Regions from separate parts of the Metabacillus sp. B2-18 genome, predicted to be linked through region 2. Evidence: predicted binding sites of a transcription regulator. Region 2 holds the regulator's gene; each other region holds the start of a gene.
What was found. The regulator LexA, encoded in region 2, represses DNA repair genes until DNA is damaged. The targets are predictions, from matches to a motif close to CGAACATATGTTCG.

Region 1: a site for LexA is predicted at 3,926-3,939, ahead of uvrB (excinuclease ABC subunit UvrB). Genes of this name have one in related genera too.
Region 3: a site for LexA is predicted at 3,736-3,749, ahead of LPC09_RS04395 (YhjD family protein). Genes of this name have one in related genera too.
Region 4: a site for LexA is predicted at 6,115-6,128, ahead of LPC09_RS16640 (Y-family DNA polymerase). Genes of this name have one in related genera too.

What each region holds. Positions count from the first base shown of each region.
Region 1 covers NZ_CP088245.1:4,331,454-4,339,558, reverse strand. Annotated here, with positions in the region: gene LPC09_RS21955 (inorganic phosphate transporter) at 1-60, shown strand, start outside; gene LPC09_RS21950 (hypothetical protein) at 125-301, shown strand; gene LPC09_RS21945 (peptide chain release factor 3) at 1,172-2,758, shown strand; gene LPC09_RS21940 (GNAT family N-acetyltransferase) at 2,861-3,301, shown strand; gene LPC09_RS21935 (DUF2198 family protein) at 3,314-3,547, shown strand; gene uvrB (excinuclease ABC subunit UvrB) at 4,011-5,996, shown strand; gene uvrA (excinuclease ABC subunit UvrA) at 6,004-8,105, shown strand, end outside.
Region 2 covers NZ_CP088245.1:2,071,362-2,079,466, reverse strand. Annotated here, with positions in the region: gene LPC09_RS10395 (YneF family protein) at 1-186, opposite strand, end outside; gene sirA (sporulation inhibitor of replication protein SirA) at 273-740, opposite strand; gene LPC09_RS10385 (DUF896 domain-containing protein) at 901-1,131, opposite strand; gene LPC09_RS10380 (YneB family resolvase-like protein) at 1,294-1,956, opposite strand; gene yneA (cell division suppressor protein YneA) at 1,971-2,282, opposite strand; gene lexA (transcriptional repressor LexA) at 2,440-3,063, shown strand; gene glnA (type I glutamate--ammonia ligase) at 3,138-4,472, opposite strand; gene LPC09_RS10360 (MerR family transcriptional regulator) at 4,531-4,932, opposite strand; gene LPC09_RS10355 (methionine gamma-lyase family protein) at 5,040-6,314, opposite strand; gene hflX (GTPase HflX) at 6,307-7,590, opposite strand; gene LPC09_RS10345 (trimeric intracellular cation channel family protein) at 7,814-8,105, shown strand, end outside.
Region 3 covers NZ_CP088245.1:821,799-829,903, reverse strand. Annotated here, with positions in the region: gene LPC09_RS04415 (MFS transporter) at 1-484, shown strand, start outside; gene LPC09_RS04410 (thiolase family protein) at 516-1,688, opposite strand; gene lepB (signal peptidase I) at 2,476-2,979, opposite strand; gene LPC09_RS04400 (TVP38/TMEM64 family protein) at 2,995-3,612, opposite strand; gene LPC09_RS04395 (YhjD family protein) at 3,771-4,169, shown strand; gene LPC09_RS04390 (competence protein ComK) at 4,567-5,004, opposite strand; gene LPC09_RS04385 (ATP-binding protein) at 4,997-7,660, opposite strand; gene LPC09_RS04380 (M23 family metallopeptidase) at 7,674-8,105, opposite strand, start outside.
Region 4 covers NZ_CP088245.1:3,268,580-3,276,684, reverse strand. Annotated here, with positions in the region: gene namA (NADPH dehydrogenase NamA) at 1-155, opposite strand, end outside; gene LPC09_RS16680 (hypothetical protein) at 298-441, opposite strand; gene LPC09_RS16675 (cysteine-rich CWC family protein) at 532-747, shown strand; gene LPC09_RS16670 (DUF3231 family protein) at 787-1,350, opposite strand; gene proC (pyrroline-5-carboxylate reductase) at 1,505-2,341, opposite strand; T-box leader at 2,462-2,667, opposite strand; gene LPC09_RS16660 (MBL fold metallo-hydrolase) at 2,930-3,907, shown strand; gene LPC09_RS16655 (SDR family NAD(P)-dependent oxidoreductase) at 3,919-4,713, shown strand; gene LPC09_RS16650 (TRM11 family SAM-dependent methyltransferase) at 4,857-5,804, shown strand; gene LPC09_RS16645 (YqzH family protein) at 5,841-6,035, opposite strand; gene LPC09_RS16640 (Y-family DNA polymerase) at 6,185-7,447, shown strand; gene LPC09_RS16635 (GDSL-type esterase/lipase family protein) at 7,535-8,105, shown strand, end outside.

The sequences.
Region 1 (8,105 bases), 2.3 Mb from region 2:
CTGCCCGCAGCTGCTATTTTGGCAGGAATTGTCTATTACTTTCTTCAGTTCTTCTTGTAATTATTGAGAATGTTTCCCCTCGTCTCACATATAAATGTGTACAAGGAAGATTGGGGGAGATAAAATGGATATCTTATTTTTAATTGTAAGCTTATTATTATTAAGCTTTATCACAGGAATGCGCATGCTGATTTCTATATGGGGCAAGAAATATCGTTATACCACTGCATGGAATTTAGTTGATTCAAAGAATGAACGAAATAATGTGAGAAAACGAGCGGTTAGGAAATATGGAAGATAAGCAGGAGTATTTTACTTCTGCTTTTTTCTGTAATAAAAAATGGGAAGCTATCGTTAATACTTAGTCATTTGTGTATGGTTTTTAAGTGAAAAAGTGAAAAAAGCATACGTAAACGAGAAATGTGTATGCTTTTGCATAGCTAGTCAGGTTAACATCATTCGCAATATCCAGAAAAAGGGAAATTTAATATGAATGGAGCTTAAACTTGTAGTTATTTTCCATTTACGTATCCTTTTTAAGTGAAAAAGTGAAAAAAGCATACGTAAACGAGAAATGTGTATGCTTTTGCATAGCTAGTCAGGTTAACATCATTCGCAATATCCAGAAAAAGGGAAATTTAATATGAATGGAGCTTAAACTTGTAGTTATTTTCCATTTACGTATCCTTTTTAAGTGAAAAAGTGAAAAAAGCATTCGTAAACGAGAAATATGTATGCTTTTGCATAGCTAGTCAGGTTAAAACCATTCGTAAGATCCAGAAAAAGGGAAATTTAATATGAATAGAGCTTAAACTTGTAGTTATTTTCCATTTGCGTATCCTTTCTAAGTGAAAAAGTGAAAAAAGTATACGCAAACGAGAAATGTGTATGCTTTAGCTTAGGTAACAGTTTAATCAATAAGTAAATGCAATGACAAAACTCTATATAAAAACATAAAGTGACCATCAAAACAATATGAGGATTGATGGTCATTTCAGATTATATTTATATATGTTTCGGTAGTTTACGGAAACCCGCAACCATTATTGGCAGCTTTTTTTGTGGTGAATAAACTAACTACGAAATCCCTTTGCCATAAACAACAAATTGTTCTTTCGATCGCTTTGTAGTATATTTGAAGCACGAATTTATTTAAAAGAGGTTATTGCTAATGAGCTTACAACAGGAAATAAATAAACGACGTACGTTTGCCATCATCTCTCACCCGGATGCCGGAAAAACGACGTTAACAGAAAAACTACTTTTCTTTGGTCAAATTATTCGTTCAACAGGGACGGTTAAAGGAAAAAAATCAGGTAAGTTTGCTGCATCAGACTGGATGGAGATCGAGAAAAAACGTGGAATCTCGGTTACATCAAGTGTTATGAGTTTCCCGTATCATGATTTTCACGTGAATATCCTGGATACGCCTGGACACGAAGACTTTAGTGAAGACACATATCGTACATTAACTGCCGTTGACAGTGTTGTGATGATCATCGATTCAACAAAAGGTGTTGAGCCACAAACGATTAAACTTTTTAAAGTATGTCGGATGAGAGGTATTCCGATCTTTACGTTTATTAATAAGCTTGACCGTGAAGGGCGAGATCCGTTAGAGCTTCTTTCAGAAATTGAGGAAGTGCTAGGAATTGAGTCATATCCAATGAACTGGCCAGTCGGAAGCGGTAAACGCTTCTTAGGTATACATGATCGCTTTAATAAGCAATTTGTTTGCTTTAAAGGTGATGAAGAGGAAGAAATTATCTCTCTAGACGACCTTGCTAACACGGATATTGAAGAGAATCCTATCTATCAAGATACATTGGGTGAACTGGAATTGCTTGAAGAAGCAGGAAATGAATTTACACCTGAGCGAGTAGAAAAAGGAGAGCTTACGCCAGTATTTTTTGGTAGTGCTCTTGCAAACTTTGGGGTTCAAACATTTTTTGATACATTCCTTCAATTTGCTGCACAACCACAGCCTCGTAAAACAGATCAAGGCTTAATTGAGCCGGAAAAAGATCAGTTCTCAGGGTATATTTTCAAAATCCAAGCGAATATGAATCCAGCTCACCGTGATCGTATTGCGTTTTTCCGTGTGTGCTCAGGCAAATTTGAGCGTGGCATGAGTGTAAACTTAAGCAGAACGAACAAAACAATTAAGTTAAATCAAACACAAGCTTTTATGGCGAAGGACCGCGATACAGTTGATGAAGCATATCCTGGTGATATTATCGGAATTTATGATCCAAATATCTATCAAATTGGTGATACCTTAATTGGGGGAAAAGATTCATATCAATATGAAGAACTTCCACAGTTCCCACCAGAATTGTTCAAACGAGTGCAAGCGAAAAACGTGATGAAGGCAAAGCAGTTCCGTAAAGGAATTGAGCAGCTTGTTCAAGAAGGGGCGATTCAGCTATATCGTCAGGAAATGAATGATTCAATTATTCTCGGTGCGGTTGGTCAGCTGCAATTTGAGGTATTTGAATACCGTATGAAAGCAGAGTATAACGTTGATATCGAGTTCACTCCACTAGGTGAACGAATTCCAAGATGGATTAAAAGTGAAAAGTTTGATAAACGTTTCTTTGATTCGAGAAGTATGCTTGTTCGTGACCGTTATGGTGCGTATGCTGTCCTGTTTGAAAATGAATTCACTTTACGTTATTTCTTAGAAAATCAAAAAGACATTGAACTAGTCGATTTATTAGAAGAAAACGACTATCAAGGTGTAACATCACAAAAGTAAGGTAGAAGGCTAATTCCTCAAGGGGATTAGTCTTTTTGTGGTTTTTTGACAATTTTCCATGATATGATGAAAACATAAAGTTAGGGAATAGAGGGAAAACAATTGAATATTCTAAAAGTGACCTTAAATGAATTAGACCAAGTATCACAGTTATTCAATCAATACAGAATGTTTTACGGACAAGCATCAAATCTCGAAGGTGCAAAAGAATTTATAAAAGAGAGAATCGAAAACAATGAATCTGTTATTTTCTTAGCGATGGAAAATAGCTCTCCTGCTGGATTTGTTCAGCTTTATCCAATTTTCACATCAGTAGGAATGAACCGCAAATGGCTATTAAACGATTTATTTGTTGCCGAAGAACATCGCCGTCATGGAGTAGGAAAAGCATTGATGAATAAAGCAAAGGATCTTGCAGTCGAAACAAAGGCCGCGGGCATTCTATTAGAAACAACAAAAGACAATGTAAAAGCACAGGCCCTTTATGAAAGCTTAGGCTATGAAAAAGAAGATGCTGTTTATTTTTACAATTTATCAATTTAACAGGAGGATTATATGGTAATCAAAATCATTTTAGCCATCTTTATGCCATTCCTTCTTGTCCTTCTGTTTACACGTGTCAGCTATAACCACTATGTAGGAACAGCCCTAACGGCGGCATTACTAACAGCCTCTTACATAAAAGGCTACACACACGGCCCGAGTATTTACTTTATTGACATCGTGTCTCTAGGAATAGGCTTCTTCTATGCGAAAAAAATGAAGGAAAGCCTCCTAAAGAAGAAATAGGTTTGAGGTTTTACTAAAAAAGAAATACTTAAAGAAAAAGGGCTGCTCTGTATGCTCTTTTTTCTTTGGTTGCAAGATTGACTTTGAAAGTTGCAAAAATGAATTATTTACATAAACTTGTTTGTATTATAGAAATCCTTATCCGTAACAATTGTTCTTTTTGAATAATATTTATAAAACTATAGTGTAATGGAGCGGAAGACACTTGACTCCTGCGGGAGGTAGAGGAAAGGCTGAGACCCCGCAGGCGAAGCCGAGGAGGCTCAGCTTCCTCCCCGCGGAAAGCAAGTGTCTGGAGCGCAATGGAACGACAGCGTTTTTACGTTAGCTGAATTAACAGTCGGAATACAAATATGAATAATAATTTAAAACTAAACACGAACTTTAGTTCGTATTTTTAGTGATTTTCCACACAGTTGTGGTAAACTATTGATATTGACATTTTCTGAATGGAGGCTTATGCGTGAGCGAGCAATTTGAATTAGTCTCAAAATACAAGCCGCAAGGTGATCAACCTAAGGCAATTCAAGCATTAGTTGAGGGAATTAACCAAGGAAAAAAGCATCAAACATTACTAGGTGCAACAGGTACAGGAAAAACCTTTACCGTTTCGAATCTAATAAAAGAAGTAAACAAACCAACATTAGTTATTGCCCATAACAAAACATTAGCTGGGCAGCTATACAGTGAGTTTAAAGACTTCTTCCCAAATAATGCAGTTGAGTATTTTGTTAGTTACTATGATTATTATCAGCCAGAGGCATATGTTCCACAAACGGATACGTTTATTGAAAAAGATGCCAGCATTAATGATGAAATAGATAAGCTTCGTCATTCGGCAACATCATCTCTTTTTGAACGAAATGATGTAATCATCATTGCTAGTGTTTCTTGTATTTACGGCCTCGGTTCGCCAGAAGAATATAAAGAGCTAGTTGTTTCATTAAGAACAGGAATGGAAATTGAACGAAATCAGCTGTTAAGAAGATTGGTAGATGTTCAATATGAGCGAAATGATATTGATTTCCGAAGAGGAACGTTCCGAGTTCGCGGTGATGTGGTGGAAATCTTTCCGGCATCTCGAGATGAACAATGCATTCGCGTAGAATTTTTCGGTGATGAAATTGACCGTATTCGTGAAGTTGATGCTTTAACAGGAGAAATTATGGGAGAGCGCGAGCATGTGGCCATTTTCCCGGCCTCTCACTTTGTAACAAGAGAAGAAAAAATGGAGAAAGCCATAAAAAATATCGAAGCAGAGCTAGAGGAACGTTTAGAGGAAATGCGTGAAAATGGTAAGCTGCTAGAGGCTCAGCGTCTTGAGCAAAGAACGAGATATGACCTAGAAATGATGAGGGAAATGGGCTTTTGCTCCGGTATCGAAAACTACTCTCGTCACCTAACACTTCGCCCATCAGGATCCACTCCTTATACGTTACTAGATTTCTTTCCTGAAGATTCACTAATTGTTATCGATGAGTCACATGTTACATTGCCGCAAATTCGGGGTATGTTTAATGGTGACCAGGCTCGTAAACAGGTGCTAGTGGACCACGGATTCCGATTACCATCTGCAATGGATAACCGTCCTCTTAGATTTGAGGAATTCGAAAAGCATATTGAAAATATTGTGTATGTATCTGCTACTCCTGGTCCTTATGAAATGGACCATTCACCTGAGATGATTGAGCAGATTATCCGCCCGACTGGACTATTAGATCCTACGATTGATATTCGTCCAATTGAAGGACAAATCGATGATTTAATTGGCGAAATTCACTCAAGAGTTGAAAAAAATCAACGTGTCCTCATTACAACACTAACGAAAAAAATGTCTGAGGATCTAACAAACTACCTTAAAGAAATAGGGATTAAAGTAAACTACTTACATTCTGAAATAAAAACATTAGAGCGGATTGAAATTATCCGGGAACTTCGTCTTGGGAAATATGATGTTCTTGTTGGAATCAACCTGCTAAGAGAGGGCTTGGATATTCCAGAGGTTTCACTTGTTGCTATTCTTGACGCAGACAAGGAAGGCTTCTTAAGATCAGAACGTTCTCTTATTCAAACAATCGGTCGTGCGGCCCGTAACGCAGAGGGACATGTTATTATGTACGCCGATAAAATTACAAATTCAATGGAAATTGCACTTAATGAGACAAAGCGTCGTCGTGAAATTCAGATAGAATTTAATGAAAAGCATGGAATCACTCCTCAAACCATTCAAAAAGAAATTCGTGATGTTATTCGTGCAACAACTGCTGCAGAAACTCCTGAAGATTACGAGGCAACAGCTGCGAATAAGTTAACGAAATTAACGAAGAAAGAGCGAGATAAAGTGATTGCTGAAATGGAAAATGAAATGAAGGAAGCAGCCAAATCATTGAACTTTGAACGTGCTGCTGAGCTGCGTGATTTGATTTTAGAGTTAAAAGCGGAAGGATGAAGCGATAATGGCAATGGAACATATTGTTGTGAAGGGAGCACGTGCCCACAACTTAAAAAACATAGATGTAACCATTCCGCGTGACAAGCTTGTGGTGCTTACCGGGCTATCTGGGTCCGGTAAGTCCTCACTCGCATTTGATACGATTTATGCTGAAGGACAACGTCGCTATGTAGAGTCTTTATCAGCATATGCTCGTCAGTTTTTAGGGCAAATGGATAAGCCTGATGTTGATGCGATTGAAGGATTATCACCAGCTATTTCAATTGACCAAAAAACAACTAGCCGAAACCCACGATCAACGGTTGGGACTGTAACGGAAATTTATGACTATTTGCGTCTTCTCTTCGCAAGAGTCGGGCGTCCCACATGTCCGATTCATGACATTGAAATATCGTCCCAAACCATTGAACAAATGGTTGATCGTATTCTAGAGTATCCAGAGCGAACAAAGCTACAGGTTCTTGCTCCAGTTGTGTCAGGTCGCAAGGGAACGCATGTTAAAGTGTTCGAGGACATTAAAAAACAAGGCTATGTCCGTGTAAGAATAGACGGAGAAATGCAGGAATTATCGGAAGAAATTTCTTTAGAAAAGAATAAAAAGCATTCGATTGAGGTTGTAATAGACCGTATTGTTGTAAAAGAAGGTGTTGCTTCACGACTTGCTGATTCATTAGAAACAGCTTTAGGTCTTGGAGAAGGAAGAGTCATTATCGACGTAATGGGTGAAGAAGAGCTGCTTTTCAGTGAGCATCATGCCTGCCCCCAATGTGGTTTCTCAATTGGTGAGCTTGAGCCAAGAATGTTCTCGTTTAACAGCCCGTTTGGAGCATGTCCGGAATGTGATGGTCTCGGTTCAAAGCTTAAAGTGGATTTAGATCTTGTTATTCCTAATAAAGATTTAACCTTGAAACAGCATGCGATTGCCCCATGGGAACCAACTAGTTCTCAATATTATCCGCAAATGCTTGAAGCAGTCTGCAATCATTATGGAATTGATATGGATATTCCAGTAAAGGACATTCCAAAGCACCTACTAGATAAAATCCTTTACGGCAGCGATGGCGAGGAAATATATTTCCGTTATGAAAATGATTTCGGACAAATTCGAGAAAATTATATTCAGTTCGAAGGCGTTATTCGCAATGTAGAAAGACGTTACAAAGAAACTAGCTCTGATTTTATCCGTGAGCAAATGGAGAAATACATGGGACAGCAAAACTGTCCAACATGTAAGGGGCATCGTTTGAAAAAGGAATCTCTTGCTGTGTTAATTCAGGGTAACCATGTTGGAGAGCTAACAAAGCTGTCTGTTCAGGATTCACTTAAATTCTTTCAAAATTTATCTCTAACAGAAAAAGAAATGACGATTGCGAATTTGATTTTAAAAGAGATTAGCGAACGGTTAGGTTTCTTAAATAATGTTGGCTTAGATTATTTAACATTAAATCGTGCAGCTGGAACCCTATCTGGAGGAGAAGCACAGCGAATTCGTCTTGCCACTCAAATTGGCTCACGTTTAACAGGTGTTTTATACATACTTGATGAGCCATCAATTGGACTTCATCAACGTGATAACGACCGTCTCATTCAGACCCTGCAAAATATGCGTGATATCGGAAATACACTAATTGTTGTTGAACATGATGAAGATACAATGATTGCTGCCGATTATTTAATTGATATTGGTCCTGGAGCAGGCATTCATGGTGGACAGGTTATTTCGGCAGGCACACCTGAAGAAGTCATGAGTGATGAAAACTCATTAACAGGACAATATTTATCAGGGAAAAAGTTTATTCCTTTACCATACGAGCGTAAAAAACCTGATGGCCGATATATTGAAATTAAAGGTGCAAAAGAAAATAACCTGAGTAATGTGAATGTGAAATTTCCGCTAGGGATGTTTATCGCTGTTACTGGTGTTTCAGGATCAGGTAAGAGTACATTAGTCAATGAAGTACTGCATAAATCTCTAGCGCAAAAGCTCCATAATGCTAAGGCGAAGCCAGGTGAGCACAAAGAAATTAAAGGGATTGAACAACTTGAAAAGGTCATTGATATTGATCAATCACCGATCGGTCGGACACCGCGATCCAATCCTGCAAC
Region 2 (8,105 bases):
TTGATTGATTTTCTTTTGGGATGGTTTTTGTCCCATTTGCATCATCATCATTTTTAGCATTTGTTCGTTAATTGGTGGATTTTTCTTCAGGTAATTCATCATATATTTACGCGCAATGAAAAATCCTAGTGCAACTCCAGCAAGTAAAGCTAGAATGCCTACTAGAATAACAACCCATAATTGCATTGTATTTCCTCCTTCGTGTTGTCTATTTTACAGTGTACTAAATCCTTTGATATTATACAACATTTGCACTATAATTTCTTTATATTTTATCCAAAATTTCTTTCTTTTATTGGGTTTAGCCACCCATATCTTTCACCTTTTAAGTCCATTGCTAAAAAACAAGGATCAAATTTTCTTAACACTTCGAAAAATATAGTTTCTGCCTCATAACTTCCATCAGAAGAAAGCTCAAGATGACGATTTTTCACTATTAATGTTGCATTACCAAGATTTCCTTTTAACTCAATTTTATGGATATTTTGGAACACTTGATAATCCGAACGCTTTGCTAAATGAGTTCCTAATAATTGATGAATAAATAACATTGGAATAGGCTTAGTTATATAATTAATTTGCTTCTCTAGTGTGTTTTCATGTTCAGAACGGGCAATTGTCCAGTGAAAATCTTGAAACAGATGGTAGATTTTAGACTCACGACCAAAGTAGTGACTTGCAAATTCTTCTTCTATTAAGTAAATATAATAGTGTCTCACTATTTCACTCTCCTCAACCATACTATTTCTCTTATTATAAAAGAACAGAGAAGCAATTATTGTCTTAAACTGGAGAGAGAAGACACTATTTTTGTCGAACATTCGAAGCCTATCATTACTTAAATAAGAATGCCATATTCACTTCCAACAAAAAGGGAATAAATCATTGATTTATTCCCTTTTAATGTAGATCTTTACTTCTCTCATTTTTCAGCTTTTGCGGGGTTACATCGTTACCATTCGGATCAACAACTGTTACTCCCTTTAAAGTGTTTTTCATAGATGATCGAAACACTTGTAAATACTCATTTCGAAGAGATTGTTGTTCTTGCTTTTCTTTATCAGTTAGTCCTACTGACTTTGCTTTTTTGGATAATTCATTTATTCGATCGATCTTAAGTTTCGGTAACATGTTTTATAAACTCCTCTCTTAAACCATATAGACTTCAATCTACAGCTAACCTCAAAGAGATTAACTATAATATTACTTTAAAGTCTTTTAAATGATACAAATGACATATTACTAAATAGAGGAGAAAATAACAACTTTAAAACATATTTTTTCACCAATAATTTACCTTTCAAGATTCTGTAGATCATTTTCATCAATATATTCTTGGTATCTTCTGTGTACTGTAGCCTTACTAACTTGAAACCCTAATCCCCTAAGAGTTGAAGCAATTTCTCCAAATGTTAGGTTTTTCTTCCTTAACTTAAGAATCTCTTCGATTGGTAAATCAATCTTCTCACGGCCCCCTCCCTTATCGATGTTTTTTAAATTTTTAAGAGGATTGTAACCATTCTCTATTGCCCGGTTCATGCCTCTTCTAATTTTGTAATTAACAAGCTTCCGTTGGAATTCTTCAATAGTTGCAAGAATACTCAGTACCATTTCATCTGTTTCGGACAGTTCAGGCTCTCCACGTTCATTAAGAGTGAAAATCTCAGCTTTCATTTTTCTTATTTCATGCAAAAGGGCTATTTTTGCGTGACCCCGTCCCAATCTTGTATCATCTTGAACTAATAATATAGATGCCTTCTTTTCTTTTAATATTGATAGAGCTTCAATAATTCCATCACGGTCTATGTCATATCCACTATGTCTTTCCTCTATTATCTTTATAACTTCAATATTATGTAGCGAAGCCAACCTTAATAGCTCCTCTTTTTGCCTATCAATTGATGAGTCTTGACTATCCTTCTCTGTACTTACTCTACAATAAACAACTGCCTTCATTATTAGATCATCCTCTACTTACTAGCAATTTGTTCAATTTGATAGATTTCATCCTTTTCAACAGGTACAAAAACAAATTCACCTGGCTTAATAACATTGGAGTGAATGCCGTTTTTATCCTGTACCCACTTTACAAACTCTTGTTTTGAAATCTGGCTTTTTACATTAAACTCATCAGCAATTGACCAAAGGCTGTCACCCTCTTGAATCTCTACTTGATGATACTTATCCAAACTTTCTGGTTCACCAGTATACGTTATTGCTAGTGTAATTGCAAAAAGGACTAGAAAAAATGATACTACATATGTAAAAGATTCTTTTTTCATATTACACACCTCATAGGAATATTTGTTCGTATTTGTTGAAATTAGTATAATACGAACGAATGTTCCAGTCAAGCGTTTTTCTCGAACTTATGTTTGTATATAAAGGTAAATGATGCTATAATAAACATAAATTAGAGGATCCGAGGTGTCACAGAGGATGACGAAACTATCAAAAAGGCAACAAGATATATTAACTTTTATTAAAGATGAGGTCCAAAAAAAGGGGTATCCACCTTCAGTACGTGAAATTGGAGAAGCTGTGGGTTTAGCTTCAAGCTCAACAGTACACGGCCATTTAGCTAGATTAGAGTCAAAAGGATTAATTAGAAGAGATCCTACGAAACCAAGAGCTATTGAAATTTTAGAGGAAGAAGAGACTCTTCATATTCCAAAGAGCAATGTTATTAATGTTCCAGTAATCGGAAAAGTAACAGCAGGTCTTCCAATTACAGCTATTGAAAATGTGGAAGAGTACTTTCCGCTCCCAGATCGATATATTTCAGAAGATGAACATGTTTTTATGCTAGAAATTATGGGTGAAAGTATGATAGAAGCTGGAATATTAGACGGTGATTTAGTAATTGTCCGACAACAGCAAACGGCTAACAATGGTGATATTGTTGTGGCTATGACAGAGGATGATGAGGCAACTTGTAAAAGATTTTTCAAAGAAAAAGACTACATTCGCTTACAGCCAGAAAATTCAACAATGGAACCTATAATTCTTCGAAATGTGAGTATACTAGGAAAAGTAATTGGAGTTTACCGCACGGTTCATTAAGCTTGCCTAATCAGGCAAGCTTTTTATTTGTAAATAAAAAAACTTAACACAAATTTGTGTTAAGTTTTTTTCTATTAATACATTGACATGTATTGTTCTCTTTCCCATGGGTGTACTTGAGTTCTGAACATATCCCACTCTATTTCTTTTGCTTCAATAAAGTGCTCAAATAAATGTTCACCTAAAGCATGCTTCATTGTGCTATCAGCTTTTAACAAGTCTAGAGCTTGAGCTAGTGTTGCTGGTAGGTCTACGATACCATTTTCAACACGCTCTTCCTTTGACATAACATAAATGTTACGATCAATAGGTTTTGGAGCTTGAAGCTTATTTTTAATACCATCAAGACCAGCAGCTAAAAGAACACTCATAGCTAGGTACGGATTTGCTGCAGGGTCAACACTGCGTACTTCTACACGTGTACTTAACCCACGTGAAGCAGGGATACGAATTAAAGGACTTCTGTTTTGTGCAGACCAAGCCACATAACATGGCGCCTCATAACCTGGTACAAGTCGTTTATAAGAGTTTACAGTTGGGTTTGTTACTGCTGTAAATGCAGGGGCATGTTTGATTACACCAGCAATAAATTGTCTAGCAGTATCACTTAATTGCAGTTCAGCGTTTGTATCTAAGAATGCATTCTCACCATTACTAAATAATGATAAGTTACAGTGCATACCAGATCCGTTTACACCAAACAATGGTTTTGGCATAAATGTAGCATGTAATCCATGCTTGCGTGCAATTGTTTTAACAACTAATTTAAATGTTTGAATATCGTCACATGCTTTAATTGCAGAAGCATATTTAAAATCAATTTCATGCTGACCAGGAGCTACCTCATGGTGAGATGCCTCGATTTCAAATCCCATTTCTTCAAGTTCTAGAACGATATCACGGCGGCAGTTTTCACCTAAGTCAGTTGGTGCTAAGTCGAAATATCCACCATTATCATTTAATTCTAATGTTGGTTCGCCTTTTTCGTCTAATTTAAATAAGAAGAATTCTGGCTCAGGCCCTAAATTGAAATCTGTAAACCCTAGTTCTTCCATCTCAGAAAGAAGACGTCGTAGGTTATTACGTGGATCACCAGCAAATGGAGTGCCATCTGGATTATAAATATCACAGATGAATCGTGCAACTTTTCCTTTTTCTGCTGTCCAAGGGAAGATAACGAATGTATCAATATCAGGATATAAGTACATATCAGACTCTTCGATTCGAACGAAACCTTCAATTGAAGATCCATCGAACATCATTTTATTATCAAGAGCTTTATCTAATTGGCTTACAGGAATCTCTACGTTTTTAATAGTTCCCAAAATATCTGTGAATTGTAGACGGATATATTTTACATTGTTTTCTTTTACTAAACTTACAATATCTTCTCTTGAATATTTAGCCACTTGAAAATCTCCTCTCCTATTTCAAAAAAGTTTTATATTCAATTTAATACTAACCAAATCAATGAAAGAACCTTGTCATGTCCCCTTGCCTTAATGTTGGACGATTAAAGCGTCCTGCCTGCATAAGCTCAGATTTTAAGAGCTTACGTAATTCAGCATCACTCAAATCAGGTTTTTCAACAGTTTTATGTTGCTCTTCTTTCTCTTCATTATGTGTACTGTTACGCGAGAAAATCTCTTTAATTCCAGCCAAGTTGACACCTTGTTCAATTAAATTACGAATCTCCAATAACTTGTCAACATCATTAAACGAAAACAATCTTCTATTGCTTTCAGTTCGAGCTGGAAAAATAAGTTCATTCTCTTCATAATAACGAATTTGTCTTGCAGACAGATCTGTGAGCTGCATAACAATTCCGATAGGAAATAGGGGCATTGAGCGTCGTATGTTATCACTCATGTTATTCGCTCCTTTTAATTAACTAATCTCATTATAACTTATGTAATATTATGTGTCAATCATGTGTAAGGTTACATAACATAGGATAATTACTTTCTATATGGTAATTATCTATCTATTGAAATTAACTTTTGCTCAATTAGAGAATCAACAGCACTACAAACAGCTATTTTTACATGCGTGTATGTTAGGCCACCTTGAACGTATGCAACGTACGGCTCTCTTAGTGGCCCATCTGCGGTAAGTTCAATGCTAGCTCCTTGAACAAAAGTACCTGCTGCCATAATGACATCATCTTCATATCCAGGCATATAGTTAGGATATGGTGTAACATGGGAATTTATTGGTGAGGCGTACTGAATTGCTTGGCAAAAAGCAACCATCAGGTTTGGGTCGTCAAATTGTACAGATTGAATCAAATCAGTTCTTATACTGTTCCACTTAGGACTTGTTTTCAAACCAATTTCTTCCAAAAAAGCTGAAGTAAATACTGCACCTTTTAACGCTTGGCCCACAACATGCGGTGCCAAAAAGAACCCTTGATACATTTCCTGAAGGCTGTATAGTGAAGCACCAGCCTCTGCTCCAATACCAGGTGAAGTCATTCTGTACGAACACGCCTCTATAAGTTCTTTTTTGCCGACTAAATAGCCTCCTGTTTTTGCAAGTCCACCGCCTGGATTTTTAATTAATGACCCTGCAATTAGGTCAGCTCCAATATGACATGGCTCCAATTCTTCCACAAATTCACCATAGCAGTTATCAACGAAAATGACAATATCTTCTTTAATAGATTTAACAAAATTTATCATTTCTTTAATATCTGATATTGTAAATGAAGGCCTTGTTGCATACCCTTTAGATCGTTGAATACCAATCATTTTTGTTTTAGGTGAAATGGCGTTTTTTACAGCTTCAAAACTTACAGTACCATCTCCGTTAAGGTCCACAGTATTGTAATCTATATTAAATTCTTTAAGTGAACCAATACCGCTACCTCTGATACCTACTATCTCTTCGAGTGTATCATATGGTTTTCCTGTTATATATAGAAGTTCATCACCTGGTCTTAAAACTCCGAAAAGAGCGATTGAAATAGCATGCGTTCCAGAGATAATTTGTGATCTTACTAAGCCAGCCTCCCCCCCAAACACATCTGCATACACTTCTTCTAAGGTGTCTCTGCCAATATCATCATATCCATAACCTGTTGATGGAATAAAGTGTGAGTCACTAATTCGATGCTTCTGAAAGCTTTTTAGCACCTTAAATTGGTTTACCTCACTGATAAAATCAATTTGGTCATGAATCTTAGATATTTTTTGTTCAGCATTTTCAACAATTGGGGCAATAGCTGCCCCATTTTTTAATAACTTAAACATGTTTATTACCCTCTCCGTTATACCTATCTAGCTGTCCATTTATAGCATGTGTCGGGAGAACAAACCCTTCGATTTCATACATTTCTTTCTCTTCGATAAATTCTAAGTGTTCAATAAGAGATTCAGTTTTCAATTGCGAAATTAATCTACCTTCATTTGCTGGTAGGTGGATGGAATAATGTTTCATTTCTTTTTTTGCAATTTTCTCCACCTTATTCATCAACATTTTTAAATCTTCTTCAGAAAAAGCAGAAATTGTTAAATAATCCTCCGTCGGGGATGGTACGAATGATTCCGGAGTCTGATCTTTTTTATTATAAACGGTCAAAATTGGTATATCAGTTACATCCAATTGTTCAAGAAGCTTATATACAGTCTTTTCATGATTTGCGTAGTCTTCATTTGAGCTGTCAACAACGTGAAGAATAAGATCCGCTTCTTTTACTTCTTCAAGTGTGGATCGAAACGCTGCTACAAGAGTTGTCGGTAAATCTTGAATAAAACCTACAGTATCTGTGATAAGAGCTTGATATGTTGATGGTAACAATACTTTTCTTGTCATAGGATCTAATGTTGCAAATAATAAATCTTCTTCAAAAGTACCTGCTGTTGTTAATCGATTAAATATCGTTGATTTCCCTGCATTTGTATATCCTACCAAAGCAATTTGAAATGCTTGGTTTTTCTTACGACGTTCACGATATCTGCTTCTGTGTCTAACTACAGTTGATAACTGCTGTTTTATTTCATTAATACGATTTCGAATGTGACGACGATCTGTCTCTAATTGAGTCTCCCCTGGCCCTCTTGTACCAATACCTCCCCCTTGACGTGATAAAGCAATACCTTGTCCAGTTAATCTCGGGAGCAGGTATTGTAGTTGTGCAAGCTCTACCTGAAGCTTACCTTCTTTTGATTTAGCACGTTGAGCAAATATATCTAAAATCAGTTGAGTACGATCTATAATTCGCACATCTACTATTGATGATAAATTTCTTAATTGACTTGGTGATAATTCATCATTAAAAACAACAATATCTGGACTAAATTCCTCAACTAAACTCAATAATTCATCTACTTTTCCTTTACCTATGTATGTAGCGGGATGTGGCCTCTCCCTTTTCTGTGTCATTTGGCTAAGTACTTCACCATTAGCTGTTTTCGTTAATGAAGCTAACTCCTCCATTGAGTAATGGAAATGTTCGTCAAGTATTGTTTGAAGCTGACAACCAACTAATATTACCTTTTCTTTTAGTACATCCAATGTATTATTCAATAAAAAACCCTTCCCTTACGCTATTTTTAGCACTTTAATCATATCAAACATTACTGTAATTCTCTAATTATTTCTGTTATAGACCTAGTATAAACAGTTTTGGACCTATAATATTCTTTTCCACCTGCATGCAAGCAGCAGCATACTAAAAAATAGAATTGACCTTTATGGAGGTTACATATACAATTATTTCGGCTGAATTAATACAACTGGGGGAATTATTTTGACTTGGGACGTTTTAAGTATTATTGGAACAATTGCTTTTGCGATTAGCGGCGCAATTGTAGCAATGGAAGAAGAGTATGATATATTAGGAGTATATATTTTAGGTATTGTCACGGCATTTGGCGGTGGTGCAATTCGAAATTTACTTATTGGTGTCCCAGTCAGTGCCTTATGGGAACAAGGAGTGCTTTTTCAGGTAGCCCTTTTTGCTATGACGATTGTTTTTTTATTTCCTAATCGATTATTACAACATTGGGAAAAATGGGGGAATTTTACTGACGCAATCGGTC
Region 3 (8,105 bases), 1.2 Mb from region 2:
GATGTCATTTGTTTCTATTTATGAAGAATTTGCTCAGTACTATGTTGAGCTTGAAAAAGAACTGTTTTACAGTAGATGTATTGCATTGCTTGGTACGCCGCTTTCTTTATTTAGCAGCTTTTGGATTAAAAAATACTCTCTCATCAACATTTTGCTTACTTGCATAGCAATCATCATCTCTTCCTTTGCACTCATGATATTAACTAAACAACTAATCGTAATCACCATCTTATCACTATTCTTTGTCTCTGCTGTCGCTATTTTTATTCCTTCACTCATTACATTTATCGGCGAATCGGCCGGAGATAAACGCGCAACAGCCATTTCTTTGTATTCATTTACATTATTAACAGGTGCTAGCATAGGGCCACTTGTTGCAAACCTATTACCTTTTCAATATGTATTACTTTTATTTATTGTTTTGTTTGGAATGGCATTTATTTTTTTACTAAGTTATAACAAATTGACCCTAAACAAAAAGTAGAGACTGAAAAATCTCAGTCTCTGACCATTTCTTAGTCTCTTTCTATAAACAACGCTACCCCTATGCCACCGCCTACACATAATGAAGCAAGACCTTTTTGTGCCTCTCTTCGTTGCATTTCATGTAAAAGGCTAACAACAACACGAGAACCTGTACAGCCTATTGGATGACCCAAACTAATTCCACTTCCATTAACATTGACTTTTTCTCTATCCAGTTCCAGCTGTTTCTCTACAGCAAGATATTGAGCAGCAAAAGCTTCATTTATTTCAACAACATCTAGATCCTGAACAGACCAATTTAATGATGCTAACCCCTTTTGAATGGCTGGAACAGGACCGATTCCCATCACTTTTGGATCTACCCCTGCTACAGTATAGTGTGATATTTTCGCTAAAATAGCTAAGCCTCTTTTTTCCGCTTCTTCCCTTGACATTAAAACAAGTGCAGCTGCACCGTCATTCAACGAAGAGGCATTCCCGGCTGTTACCGTTCCGTTCTCCCTAAAAATCGGTGCTAAAGCCGCAAGCTTTTCACTTGTAACCTGTCGTGGCCCCTCATCTTGAGAAACAATATTTTCTCCTTTACGTGTTTTCACACTTATTGGCAAGATTTCTTCTGCAAACTTCCCACTTTCAATTGCTGCTAAAGCACGATTATGACTTGATAATGCAAGTTCATCCTGCTCTTTTCTTGTAATACCATATTCCTCTGCCACATTTTCAGCTGTTTCTCCCATCATAATGTGATGAATGGGATCCTCTAAAATTTCCCATACACTGTCTGTTACCTGACCATGCTGAAGACGTGACCCCCATCGATGCTGCTTAAGTAAGTATGGACTTGAGCTCATTACCTCCACTCCGCCTGCTATCACAATATTCGAATGTCCAGTTTGAATTTGCATAGCCGCAGATAATATAGCCTGCAACCCTGATGCACACTGTCGCTGGATCGTATAACCTGTTGTTGCATAAGGAAATTCAGCTAATAGAGCCGCTGTCCTAGCTGTATTAGGTTCATCTGTCCTTTGGATACAATGACCTAAAATCACTTCTTCCACATCCTGCTTTTGAAGCTTACTTCTTTTTACAACCTCGTCTAAAACAGGTACACCTAATTGTGTAGGCAGCAGATCTTTGAAAGCGCCTCCAAAAGAACCGATAGGTGTTCGCACAGCTGAAGTAATCACTACCTCCCGCATTTCTCCATCCCCCTAATTTTATATTTCTGAGGCATCGCTCATTACTTTCATTATAATATAGTTTAATAGAAATATTAGGGAATTTTTTCTTCTTTGTGTATGTTTGATTTTTTATATTTTGATTGATTGGGGGTTCTGAAGAAGGTTTGTGGGGGTTCTATTGGGGTGGGTTTCATCATCCAGGCTTTTGAAGACCATCTGGGCGGGATTCTATTTGGATTTTGGTCTTCATTCCGCTTATGATGACCATCTGCGACTGGTTCTATCTGGGGTTTGGTCTTCATTCGGCTTATGATGACCATCTGCGACTGGTTCTATCTGGAGTTTGGTCTTCATTCCGCCTATGAAGACCACATGCGACTGATTCTATCTGGGGTTTGGTCTTCATTCGGCTTATGAAGACCATCTGCGACTGATTCTATCTGGGGTTTGGTCTTCATTCGGCTTATGATGACCATCTGCGACTGGTTCTATCTGGGGTTTGGTCTTCATCCGGCTTATGATGACCATCTGCGACTGATTCTATCTGGGGTTTGGTCTTCATTCCGCTTATGAAGACCATCTGCGACTGATTCTATCTGGGGTTTGGTCTTCATTCGGCTTATGATGACCATCTGCGACTGGTTCTATCTGGGGTTTGTCGTTCATCCCCCCTATGAACGACACCACTCGCTCTTCCACTCCGCCCACTTTTGTCATTCATCCACCCAATGAACAACAGCACACCCCCTCCCTTTATCATCAAAAAAATGCTAACTCCACAAGTTATAAACAAGTTGAGTTAGCATTATTCTTCATTACCTACAATTCCTATGACATCATCCATTTTCACTAAACCAAAATGACGACTGTCCCGGCTTTGAATACGGTTGTCACCTATAACAAATATATAACCTTTTGGTATTGTTCCCTTATCTATAATATCCTCGAGTGTAAAGTTTCCTGTCTGCTTCGTAACATCTAGATCTTCTGGAGAAAGAAAAGGTTCATTTACAGCCTTTCCATTTACATAAAGCTGATCGTCCTTATAATGAAGTTCATCACCCGGAAGACCAATCACTCTTTTCACATAAATGTCGTCACTATTTGGGAGTTGAAATACAACTACATCAAATCTCTTTAACGAGGAAAAATATAAGCTTAACTTGTTAATAGACAGCAATCTTCCTTCCTCATATGTTGGCTGCATGGAAACTCCCTCTACCTTATATTCAACAAAGATCAAGTTTTTCACAATAATAGCCGTTAAACATACTCCTACTGCCGTAAAAGCAATTTTACGCTTTTTCATATAACCTCCTAAAGGTTAGTGTTCTTTTTTCTCAACCGTCATGGTAGTATTTAATCTTTTTTCCACTCTTTTTCCAATGAACCACAGTAAAAAGATTACAACTCCTGCTATAACAGATCGAATTGGCTTTGTTATAAGAGCGTGCAGATCCTGCCCAATAAAACTTACCAAGAAAATCATAACTAGTTTCCCCGATAGAACGGCTAATATAAACTGCCAGTAACTAATTCTGGACAAACCTGCAACAACATTAATCGCTGCCGACGGAGTAAACGGAAAACAAAGAATAAGAAAAAGCGGACTAAATCCTCTTCTTTCAATCCAGGTTAACAGCTTTTTAATTCCCTTTTTTTGTTTCAGGCTCTTAAAAACTCTCCATTCGCCAAGTTTCCTCATTATAACGAATACAATAATAGCACCTAAACAAGCCCCAATCCAAGATAAAAAAAATCCCATCCATAGTCCAAATGAATTTACATTGGCAACAATAAAGACAACTAGAGGTAAAAATGGAAAAAAGGCTTCTAACATTGGTAATAATATCGCGAAAAATGGACCAAATGAACGATAGGTCTCAAATAGTTCCATTAAATATTCTAATGTAAATATGTCCTGTAACGTCTCAAAGTTCATCTTATACTCCTTGTAAATTCCTTTGTATCTATTGTACACACTTATGTTAAAACTTAAAAGATACAGGTACTTACTAAGTTTGTCATACTTGCGAATTTATTAAGATTCGATTATAATTAAATACGAACAAATGTTCTGAACCGATAGGGGGCATTTCTGTGACAAGAATACCAAGTGACGTTCGAGACATGATCGAACAAGCAATTTATTTACCGATGGCTGTTTCAATTTTTAATAGAGATTTAGCAGTTATTCAACAAAGTCCATTTAAATTACATCGTCCATATTTATCTATTGTCGAAGAGTCATTAAAACTCGTACAAAAGGATTTGGCTGACGTTAAGCGAGAACTTCAAAAACGAAACATTAAAGTTCATCAGGTTGAACGAGACGAAGCATTCACTCTATATTCCTTTATTTACAACGGATATGAAGAAAAACATAATTATTTTAATCCGAGAATTCGAAACAAAGTATCTGAAATTATGGAACTATATTTATTTAAACCAGAAAAAATAAATCATGGGAAAAGCACACAAAATCAACCCAAATATTAGTACTTCCAAAATAAAGGAAAATAAGTTCAATAACTAATGCGCTTCAACACTAGGTCCAATCAAAAAATCTAAATATGACTCTTAATCCATACCACAGTATCCGAAACGGTAAAAAAATAAGTTCAGGAAAATAAAAGACAACATCCGCAAAGAAATCGAATAAGGAATAAGTATCATGCTTGCTTTTGGCTCTTCGTTTTTTTAAATGTTTTTCTCTTCTCTTTTTAAATGACATCATATTCTCCTTATCATCATAATGTCTTAGCAGTAATACGGATTAACGTGTCTAAATGTTACATAATTAGGTAAAGTCCTTATGCATTAAGTAGACCCTGAAAAAGCTACCCACAAATCGGATAGCTTCGTCTCATTCTATCTTATTCACAATGAAGTTAAATTATTGAAATCGATTCATTTCTCTTATCATTTGTTCATAAAATGAACTAACTTCCTTCTCTCCTTTTGGAAAAAGAAGCATATTTATTTTTCTTTGTTCTTGTTCAATTCTTGAAGAAATAATCGTTCTTAACTGTGCTGTGCGGAAAAGTTGATTTTCAAAGGAACCTACTGACATTGGTAACGTTATAACTTTACCATTTGTAAACGTAATGCAAGTATTGTCTTCTTTCGTTCCTACATATTCTTTCACAAAGCTATGTGAAAGCCATGCACAATGCGGCCGTGTGGAGGATGTTGTTGGGAAGAAGTAAATTGAGTTTGTCGGGTCAATTACAATTGGTGGTTTATGTGTAATTCCCATTAAGTCTTTAGTCCCTTCCTTCCTGCCTTCAAAAGTTATAGAAGTACTAATTAAAGACACAGAAAGGTTAAGCACTCAACATTTCCTCAATCTCTTCAATTGACCTTCCGTACATTCTGGAGTGTCTTTTAGTTAAATAGCTATTGTCATATTCCTTGTATCGCTCATAAGACGGAATCAGCGTTCTTGTTAAGAAGGCCGGTTGTTTCTCTCCATCAAAATCAAAAATACATATTGCGTGTCTTGTTTTAGTCGTATTAGGGATGTTTAGAGCTGTTTCTACCTCAAAAGTTGGTTTTAAAAATTCACTTAAGCTGTCAAACGTCTTCTTGTTATCATTTTTGAACAATAACCAGTGGACACCACCTGAAATTAAATCGTCACTTATTTCTGAAATTTGCCCAATATGATGACAGGCAAAGATTGATCCTAGACGTTCTTTTCTTCCTTGAACAGCTATTCTTTTCATTAGTTCAGCTAACCCCTTGTTGTTACTCAAGTATGTTTGTGGCTCGTTATATACAACAAAGCACCCATTTGCTTGATCTTCATTAGACATCAATAATCTAGTCATTAGCGTTTGTAACGTGATCCAGTGGACCAGGGTTCTTACTGCAACAGTTGAGAGGATACGATCAGGAACACGGAATATTATGACCTTTCCTTCTTTCATCAATTTCCCTAAGCTAAATTCCTTATTTGGTGGTTGTGCGAAAATAGAGTATAGTGTTTCGTCACCTAAAAGTTCATCTAATCTGTTTAAAATTGCAGATGCTTTTGAATCAAGTGATTTCTGTCCATCTTTATCTATTACAACCTCTCCCTTAGCATTCTCTTTATAAGTTGTCGAGAATTTATCCAACTCATCAGCTACACGACCTAAACCCTCTTTTTTTAATTCTTTAATACGATTAACTCTAAATTCTTCATTTTCTAGAAGTTCTTTTAACTGATACAATGAACCTCTGCATGCCTTAGCAAAATTCCTTAGGATTTTTCTACTCTGCCCCATGTCATCCACATTCATGAATTCAATAAGTTCATTAGCAAAGCGATCTGCACCCTTACGACCTAGTTTCTCAATAACTTCTGTTAAATCTAAGGGAGGTAAAAAATCGTCATTTGATAAATCAATATCCACAATATTTTCTGGAGGAAGACTATCTCTTATACCGTTGGCCATCCCCTGTTTGCCTTCTTTGTTCACCTGGTCGATTACAACAAAACTTATTTTGTTCTTCAGATTTGCTTCCGTAACGAAGTTTTGAATATAAGTATCTTTTCCTGATCCCATGCCTCCCATCGCTACAAATGCTCTATATAAATCATTTGGATTAGTTGTAGGAATATAAATTGGTATCTGTACATCTTTAAGTTGGGCTACACCTATTAGAATACCGTCTTTTGTAAACAATTTAGGTATTTCTGTTTCTACTTTTTTGTTAACTGATAGACTGTTTTCAAACTTACGTTGAAGTTCTGCAGTAGGAAATTGCTGAAGTTTACCTAGCTCATCTGAACTCATGATATTAACATTAGGATCCATCTTTGTTTTCTTGGAAAGTTGCAAATTATTTAACTCATTTAGCACTTCATGTTTTCTTCCTTTTATTTTCAAATGTAAAGAACCGACTTTAATGTCGATCGTATCAACTATTTTCTTGTTATTTAGTTCGTTATCCTTTGAAAGTTCTGTAAAAGAGCTAGTAATCGAATTAGATATGTTATCGCGGTTGAATTTTACTGGAGAGTGAACTGCGGTTCTTATGTGAGTTTTCCAAGTTGATTGACTCTCTTTGTCTCTGATCTTCATCGATGCGTAGTCAAAACTTGTTCCAGTTTCTTTTATTATATTCTTCTTTTCAAACTGATTATCTGATTTGGTGAACACGTTACTAACTGCTTGTAGTGTATCGGTTACCAATGAGTTTAGTTCATTTATAAATCCTATTACAACTGGCTTAGATGCACCTACAATTCTTTTTCCGTTTATGTTTGCTCTTTGAGGTACATTTCCTTTCTTCAGCTTTTTTGATGCCCACACAGCATTGTTAAACCATTTCTTTCGGTCTTCTCTTTCATTACAAATACTTATTCTAGCAAAATCACCTGAGTCCATCTCATCAATAGTGTTAAGTATGCTTCCGATCGGAGAAGTTTGAGTCGTATGATTCGTATCAAGTGAAAAAATATCATGTTTTACGTATCTAAGTTCATGTACGATTGTATTTTCTTCAGGAACATGCAGATCAACCACCTCTGCATCTTTACACGTTATGTTGAGCCTGTTTTCCAAGATAGACTTAAATTTCTTCGCCATGGTTTCACTTGTTGAAAAATAAAATTCAATCTTCTTTTCTTCTCCTTCGGTTTTAAAGAGGATGTCAAACCAGATCAGGTCCTTCTCCCTGTGAGTAACTTTTATCCCATTTGTTACTTTTAATGTAGTTCTCGAATTCACTGAATGGTAAAGCTCATAAGCTTTGTGCAAGGTGTTCCACAAATGTCGATTCTGATTGTTAGAACAATTCAGATGTGGGATGATCCGAAACACCTTCATTTTATTCTTCTCTACTTCAAAGAAATCATTCCATTTTATAGCTTTTATCTTCCTGTTGAAAAAAGGTTTTCTTAACTTTTTCTCTTGGATTTCAGCTGGCAATCCACCGTTATAAAGTACAGGTAAGTTTCTATTCTCTACATCTACAGTAAAATTGTCCCCTTGAATCACTAGTAATCACTCCTTAAGTTGCTGATCTCCAAAAAGCAGCAATAATTAATGAGACTCCATAAATCGATGTTACTTTTGGAATTCGAAAACCAAGAATAATTAATGCGGCAGCTAATAATGTGATTGATCCCATGATCTCAGGAATGTTTGTTTGAATATACCAAAACAAATCGATTGCCATGTTTTTTATGCCTATTCCGATCGGTTTAAAAATAAACTCAACTTCTTTATTTATAATGTAATCACTGAAGCTATTCACACTATCTAAGAACCAATTTGACTGATCTGTTACACTATTAGCACTCATAGCAGTTAATTGTTCAAAATGATGTGTAGGGTCAACGAAATTACCTTCTGCATTTTTCTCGGCAAAATGCAAGTGCGGTCCGGTGGAATGACCTGTTGAACCACTATGACCGATCATAGTACCTTCACTAACTCTTTG
Region 4 (8,105 bases), 1.2 Mb from region 2:
TGACCTACTGCACGACTAATATAATGGGTCATATGAAAGTCTTCTACAAATCCTTGTTGACCCGTTGAAGAATACATACACATAGGTGACATAACAATACGGTTCTTTATCGTAACATCTTTTATTTGATAAGGTTGAAAAAGCTTCGTTTTCATTGTTTCTCCTCCATTATGTAGATTATGTTTACGGGAAGATTATAACAATCTAAATGAAAATAGGCATGTTTTCTGCCTGTTCATTGTATGTAGTTTAAAGGTAAAAAAGCCACTTAACTTGTTAGTGGCTGGTTAGCAAATACTATGCTGATCTATTCTCAAGCTTCTGTAGTAAATTCTTTATTTGAAAATGATGATAAACAGTGAGTGTAATGACAATAAAACTAAATAAAGTTGACAGTATTGTACTTTTAAGTAATAAATTCATAACATTACGGTTAAACACTTCCTCACCTCCATTAATTAGTATTAATTTCAACTTACTTTTGATGCAAAGTAAATTATTCTAGAAGTGGATTTAGTGTTAAAATGAAACATGTATGAAAGTTACCGTTATGGAAGGTGTAATATGAAGAAGTGTCCCTTATGTCAAAATGATAATCAATGTGCAATTTCTAAAGGGCAGCAACCAAAAACATGTTGGTGCATGACTGCATCATTTCCACAAAAATTATTGGCTACTACTTCTTTTGAAGATTCCTGTATTTGTAAAAAATGCGTGAATGATTATGAAAAACCTTTACCCTTATAGAGCTTTTCTAAGAGATAAAGGTTTTTTATGATAGGATAATTACTTTTTTCCTTCAGACGAATTAGGGTGTCCGGCTACTGCAAAAGATGGGGGAACTTTTAACCAACCTCTTTCAAGCATTATTGTTTTAACAATAAATAAAGAATTCACTTTTTCATTATAAAATTTTAAAAACATAGCTCCCACATCATTGCGGATAGCCTGTGTTAATGCCCCGTTACATAAATTAATTGCTGCAAGCTCTTTTGCAATTAAACCATTTGCTATTTCTTCATCAGTCATCTTTGTTCCATAAGGAACGTCCAATGCGTCAGAGTTTGGTTTTGGGGGAGTTGCGTTTGGGATAGGGACGCCTTCCTTCATCATAAGCTTTTTAACTTCGTTTGATTGTTCAGCACAGTTTTTAATACTGTCTTTTAACATCTTCTGTATATCTTGATCATCTGATGTATTTTCTCCTATGTAGCAAAAAGCATTTGCTTCATCAAGTAAAATGGAGAAAGTCCACAAAGTCATTGCTTCACCGATATGTAGTGGTCGTTGAGTTGTATTATTTAGATTTGTTTTGATAAATTCAATGGTGCCTTCAAGGAAATTAGACATCTGTATCACCTCTTAAATTTAGTTTTCATTATTTTGTGCAAAAATTTATAATTCACTCAAATTGATGAGGTGAAGGGAGATTAGATTTCTAGTCAAGGTTTTGTCTTTATAATCAAAAACAGGGATTTCACATTACATGAAATCCCTGTTCGTTTTATTTTTTATTAGTGACCAATTCTTCAGAGAACATTGCTTTTAATTCCTCTGAACGTTCTGTTGCCCGTTTGATACATGATATGAACGCTTCCTCTACCTGTTTTTCCTTAAGAATGGAAATGCCTGCTTCTGTCGTGCCATTTGGACTTGTTACTTCCTTCCTTAGCTGTGATGGGTGTTTTTCTGAAACAGCAATCATTTCAGATGCCCCTAATAAGGTTTGAACAATTAAATCCCTGGCAACAAAAGGATCTAAACCTACTTCAACAGCAGCCTTTTCCATTGATTCTACTAAATAATAAATATAGGCAGGACCACTTCCAGACAACCCAGTAACAGCATCTAACTGATTCTCTTCAACAATTTTACAAATCCCGATTGCTTCAAAAAGAGACACACATCTTCTCATTTGCTTCATTGTAACAGAATCACTTCCTGCAATAGCGGTCGCGGATTTGCCAATAGCTGCGGATGTATTTGGCATCGCTCTAACGATAGAAGCTTTCTTTCCAAGAATAGCTGTAATTGTTTGAATGGAAATCCCTGCTAAGACAGAAACAATTAGATGATCTTTTATTAAACTTTGTACACCGTCAAACCCTGCTTTTACATCTTTAGGTTTCATTGCTAGTACGATTATGGAAGCATCTTTTACTAATTGTTTTTTATCATGTGTTGTTTTTACACCGTACTTTACCGATAATTCATCTAGTCGATCTGAATTTGAGCGATTGGACACAATGATTTGCTCCGCTTGAAATACATTGCCTTTTATAAGTCCTGCAACCATGGCCTCAGCCATTGAGCCAGCTCCAATAAATCCAATTTTCTCCATGATTTCTCTCCCTTTTTATTGTGTGATCTTAATAAGTTCCATTCCTGCTAGTGAGAAGAAATGACCGCCAGTTTAACCGAGCCCTAGCATTCAATAAATAAAAAAGCCATTCTGCCCTATAATAAGGACGGAATGACTCCGCGGTACCACCTTTTTTGGAATGTCTATGCATTCCCAGCTTATAATCTTTATCGCAGACATACGGTTAGGTTTACCTAACAGCTCATAGGGCAGGTTCAATAAAAGGTTGGCAATGAAGCCTTTCAGCCATGGACTCCACTCTCTTTTACGCCTTTTTATCTACTATTCCTAATCAACGCTATGTATATTAAAGACACTACAACTATACAAAGATATAAATTTTTATTCATTATGCAGCGTTAGACAAGCTGTTGTCAAGTTTTCTTTATATCATTAAATATTTGAATTATTTGAATATAATGACAAGGTGGTGTTTGCAAGGTACAATAGAAATAGATAATTTGTTTAGAATAAAGAAAACCTAATACAGATACATAATTTGATTATAATTATTTCCTGTTTTTGGATTAAGTAAACTTATATAAAAATAATAATGGGGATGATTGAATGAACCAGATAACACAGGCAAAGCAAATTTTGAAAATTATTTTACCCACACCGTTTCCGGTAGGGGATGTAAATGTTTATTTAATTAAGGGAGAGCGTTTAACACTAGTTGATGCTGGGCCTAAAACAGAAGAAGCGTGGCTTTCCTTTCAACATCAATTAAAAGAATATGGTTACACTCCAGATGATATTGAACAAATCATCATAACACATCATCATCCTGATCATGTTGGTATGCTTGATTATTTGGATAAGAACATTCCTGTGTTTGGACACCCTTTTAACAAGCCGTGGTTAAAAAAAGATGAAAGATTCCTGCAAACTCAAGCTCGGTATTTTGAACAACTTTTTCTCACCTTTGGACTTGATAAAAATTTCTTACCTTCTATACAAAAATTGAATGATACTTTAGAATATTCGTGTAATCGGGAGTTACATCATAATCTAATAGAAGGAATGGAGATTGCTGGACTATCTGGATGGATTGTTATGGAAACGCCGGGTCATGCTCAAAGTCACATCGTTTTATATGAAGAAAAGACAGGTATACTAGTTGGGGGAGATTTATTATTAAAGGACATCTCCCCAAACCCTTTACTAGAACCACCAATGATTGAAGGGGTTATCAACAGACCAAGGCCTCAGCTGCAGTTAAACAACTCAATTTCTAAATTGCTTGAATTGTCGCTATCTGTTGTTTATCCAGGGCATGGGGGAAATATTGAGAATGCTCATGAACTTATTGCCTATCGTTTGAAAAAACAAGCTGAAAGGGCAGAGCTAGTTAAAGGGTTCTTACAGGAAAAGCCTTTAACCGCATTTGAAGTGTGTAAAGCACTTTTTCCTACTATATACTATAAGCAGCTTATGCTGACTATGTCAGAGACAGTTGGACAGCTTGACTATCTTGAGGACAAAGGTCAAATTAAAATTGATGAAACAAACATTCCTGCTCTTTTTTATGTTGTAGAGAAATAGAGGTGATAAGATTGAATTCTCGTATACAAGGGTGCTACGTCGCCATTACTGGTGCTTCTAGTGGAATTGGTGAAAAAATTGCGATCGAATGTGCGAAAAATGGTGCTCATCTTGTTTTGCTTGCTAGAAGAGAAGAAGTTTTAGCAAAGCTTTCTGAGCGTATTAAGCAGAATTATGGTGTTTCATGTCACTATTATTCATTGGATGTTCAAGACCTTCAATCAATTCAAACTGTTTTTTCAACGATTGAACGTGATGTGGGTTCAATTGACATTCTTGTTAATAATGCTGGATTTGGTATTTTTAATGAGGTGCTTCATTCTTCATTAGATGAAATGAAAAGTATGTTTGAGGTCAATGTCTTCGGTCTAGTTGCCAGCACAAAGATGGTGCTGCCAGCTATGATGAAAAGAAGAAAGGGACATATTATTAATATTGCTTCACAGGCTGGGAAAATTGCAACACCAAAATCAAGTTTGTACTCTGCTAGTAAACATGCCGTTTTAGGATTTACAAACAGTTTACGAATGGAAGTTAAACAGCATGGGATTTTTGTTACCTCTGTAAATCCTGGACCGATTAAAACAAATTTTTTCACAATTGCTGATAAACAGGGAGACTATGTGAAAAATGTTGAACGTTGGATGCTCGACCCTAATAAGGTAGCTCGTATCATTGTGGCTTCTATGCTGACTCCAAGACGGGAAATTAATTTACCAGCTTGGATGAATGCTGGAAGCACCCTTTATCAGGTGATGCCGAGACTTTTTGAAAAACTAGCAGGAAAAGCATTTTTTAAGAAATAAGGTTTAGACATAGTGTTAAAAGGCATTATGTCTTTTTTTATTGCCTAATTTGGATATATAATAGAGGTCATTGGCAAATGTATATTCATCAGGGGAACACCAACTGATTCAAAATAATATTTTTGTGTAAAGGTGGAACGTGCTTGGCTCAACAACAAACTAAATTTATTTATACATTTACTTGTCATGAAGATGAGCTTTCATTGTGCCAGCTGGAGATGCGCTCTCTTTTTGGGTTTGATACTGATTCTAGTGTAATAGAAACAACTGTAAAGATTGATCCAAGTCGAAGTCCGTTTATTAACGAAAGAGTAGATGTTATGGTTAGATCGGATTCTCTTACCGACATTGCTCAGCAAATAGAGGGATTGAGTATTGAGGATGACACGTTTAAAGTTCTTTTCATTGAACATGCTGATTTGGCTAGTTATAAAAAAGTAAGTTTTAATGAAAGACGTAAAATCGAACGTGAAATTGGGCAACAAATAATTGGTAAAGTGGATTTAGTTAACCCTGATTTATTGTTTGCTATTATGAAGTATCAAAATAGCTGGGTATTTGGCCAATATATCAAAAGTGAATCGATTTGGTTTTTACATCAAAATAAACCTAAAAATTATTCAACGGCTTTAAGTACTAGAGTCGCCAGAGCTGTTGTTAATATTGCTGTCCCTGAGGTAGATAATATTAAAGCAATTGATCCTTGTTGCGGATCCGGAACAGTTTTAGTAGAAGCGTTATCAATGGGGATTAACATTGTTGGGAGTGACAATAATCCACTTGTATGTCCGATTGCCCGAGAAAATATTGCTTATTTTGGTTTAAAAGGGGAAGTTAGCTTAAGGGACATTCTTGATGTGACCGGTTGTTATGATGTAGCTATTATTGATATGCCTTATAATCTCTGCTCAGTTCTAGATCCAGATAAGCAGCTTGAAATGCTCCGAAGTGCTCGTAACTTTACTAGTAAAGTTGTTGTTGTGACAATTGAAACAATTGATTATTTAATAGAAAAAGCAGGCTTTAACATTGTTGATCGTTGTGTTGCGAAAAAGGGAAGTTTTACGAGACAAATTCTTGTTTGTGAATAGTAGCCTTGTGATGTCTTCTTGACTCACAAGGCTCTTTTATTCTTGATTTGTTACATAGCTATAGACAGCATCCTCTATAACCTCATACCATTCTGTATCATCGTTTTTATCTGCGGCTATCTTTTTGAGTAAATAAGCTGAATCCTCACTTGATAATGGATCTTCATTAAGATTTCTTCCGTATTGTAAAAAGCTTTTCCGAAGCATTTTTAAAAGTATCTTTTCTTCCATACTTCACCTCTTTAAAGGTAGTATACATCTTTTTAAGTATTTGTCGATCATGTTTCATGGTGAAAACTACCATTGAAATCGAACGTATATTCGCTTAATATATAGAATATACTTTATACGAACATATATTCTATTTGGAGGAAACGGCTATGATTGAAAACTACGATCAGCTGCCAAAACAAAAGATTCTTTGTATTGATATGAAAAGCTTTTATGCAAGTTGTGCCGCCGTGTTGCTTGGGTTGGACCCATTAACCTGTTATTTGGCTGTTGTAGGTGATACGGAGCGGCAAGGGAGTATCGTCTTGGCTGCTTCTCCCCGACTAAAAAAGGAATTTGGAATTAAAACAGGTTCCAGACTGTTTGAAGTACCAAAGGATCCCCGGATTACAATTGTGAATCCGAAGATGGCGACATATGTCCGTATTTCAACAGAGCTGACAAGGCTTTTTCATCGTTATGTACCAAAAGATGCAATCCACACTTATAGTGTTGATGAAAGCTTTATTAAAGTAGATGGGGTGGAGCATATTTGGGGAGATGCTTTAACGATTGCTCATAAAATTCGTGATGACATGGAACGGGAATTTTCCCTCCCAAGTGCCATTGGAATTGGACCAAATATGCTTTTAGCAAAAGTATGCTTAGATACTGAAGCGAAAAAGACAGGTGTTGCTGAATGGACATATGACGATGTAAAGGAAAAACTATGGAAAATCGAACCGCTAAGTGACATGTGGGGAATTGGGTCAAGAGTGCAAAAAACCTTAAATCGAATGGGGATTTTTAATATTGGACAGCTTGCTAACTATCCTCTTGAGCTTTTGGAAAAGAAATTTGGGGTAATGGGGAATCAGCTCTATTATCATGCATGGGGTGTTGATTTATCAGAAGTTGGGGCGCCGATTATGCAAGGGCAAATTAGTTTTGGGAAAAGCCAAATGCTGCTTCGCGATTACCCTGACCCGGAAGAAGTCAAGCATGTGATATTAGAGATAAGTGAGGAAGTGGCCCGAAGAGCCCGTCAGCATCAAAAGGTTGGTCGTACAATTAGCCTTGGAATTGGGTATAGCAGTGATGAATTTGGTGGCGGGTTTTATCGCTCTAAAACAATTGAGGAACCAACAAATATTACAATGGATATTTATGAAACATGTCTTCAGCTTTTTGAAAAATTTTATGAGAATAAAACCGTACGGAAAATTTCAATCGCCCTCTCGAATATTGAAGATGACTGTGAAATGCAGCTTGATTTATTTCGACCAAATCGTACAAAACAACGCACTTTAGGGTATGTGATGGACTCGATCCGTCATAAATATGGTTCTGATGCCATTTTACGGGCTGTGTCCTATACGCCTGCTGGCACAGCCAAGCAACGTGCCACGCTTGTTGGTGGACATAAAGCGTAAAAGCCTATTTCAATTTGGAAAAGCTACGATCCTTCTGATTAGGAATAAAGTATAAGGACTTTATTTGCTTTTTTAGGAGGATATCATGTGGAAACAAATCAGTCCTGTTTAACATATATAGCTTTAGGAGATTCCTTGACAGTTGGAGTAGGAGCATCATTTCTAGCACCTGGATTTGTTGGACGTTATGTAAGATTAACTGAGGAAAAGCTAAATACCCACGTATGTGCTGGTATTTACGCAAAATCTGGTATAGAAACAGGCGGTGTTTTACAAATTGTAGAGAGTCCAGAGTTGCATCGGAAAATCGAACATGCCAACATTATTACCATCTCAGCTGGAGGAAACGATTTAATTCAAGCAAGCAAAGAATTTGTGGAATCCCGTGATACAACAGACCTAGCTCAATCTGTAAAAGAGTGTCATGACAATATGGTGAAAATAATGGAAACCATTCATGAATTAAAAAAGGATTGTGGTGTTCCTTTTATCATTTATTTGCTTAATCTTTATAATCCATTGCCGGAAATTGCACTTGCAGATAAATGGGTTCGTTTTTTTAATCGTCATTTAAACAGCTTTGATAATGGAAAAACAATTCGAGTTGCAGATATTTACTCGGTGTTTAAAGACCGACAAGACGATCTTTTATCTAGAG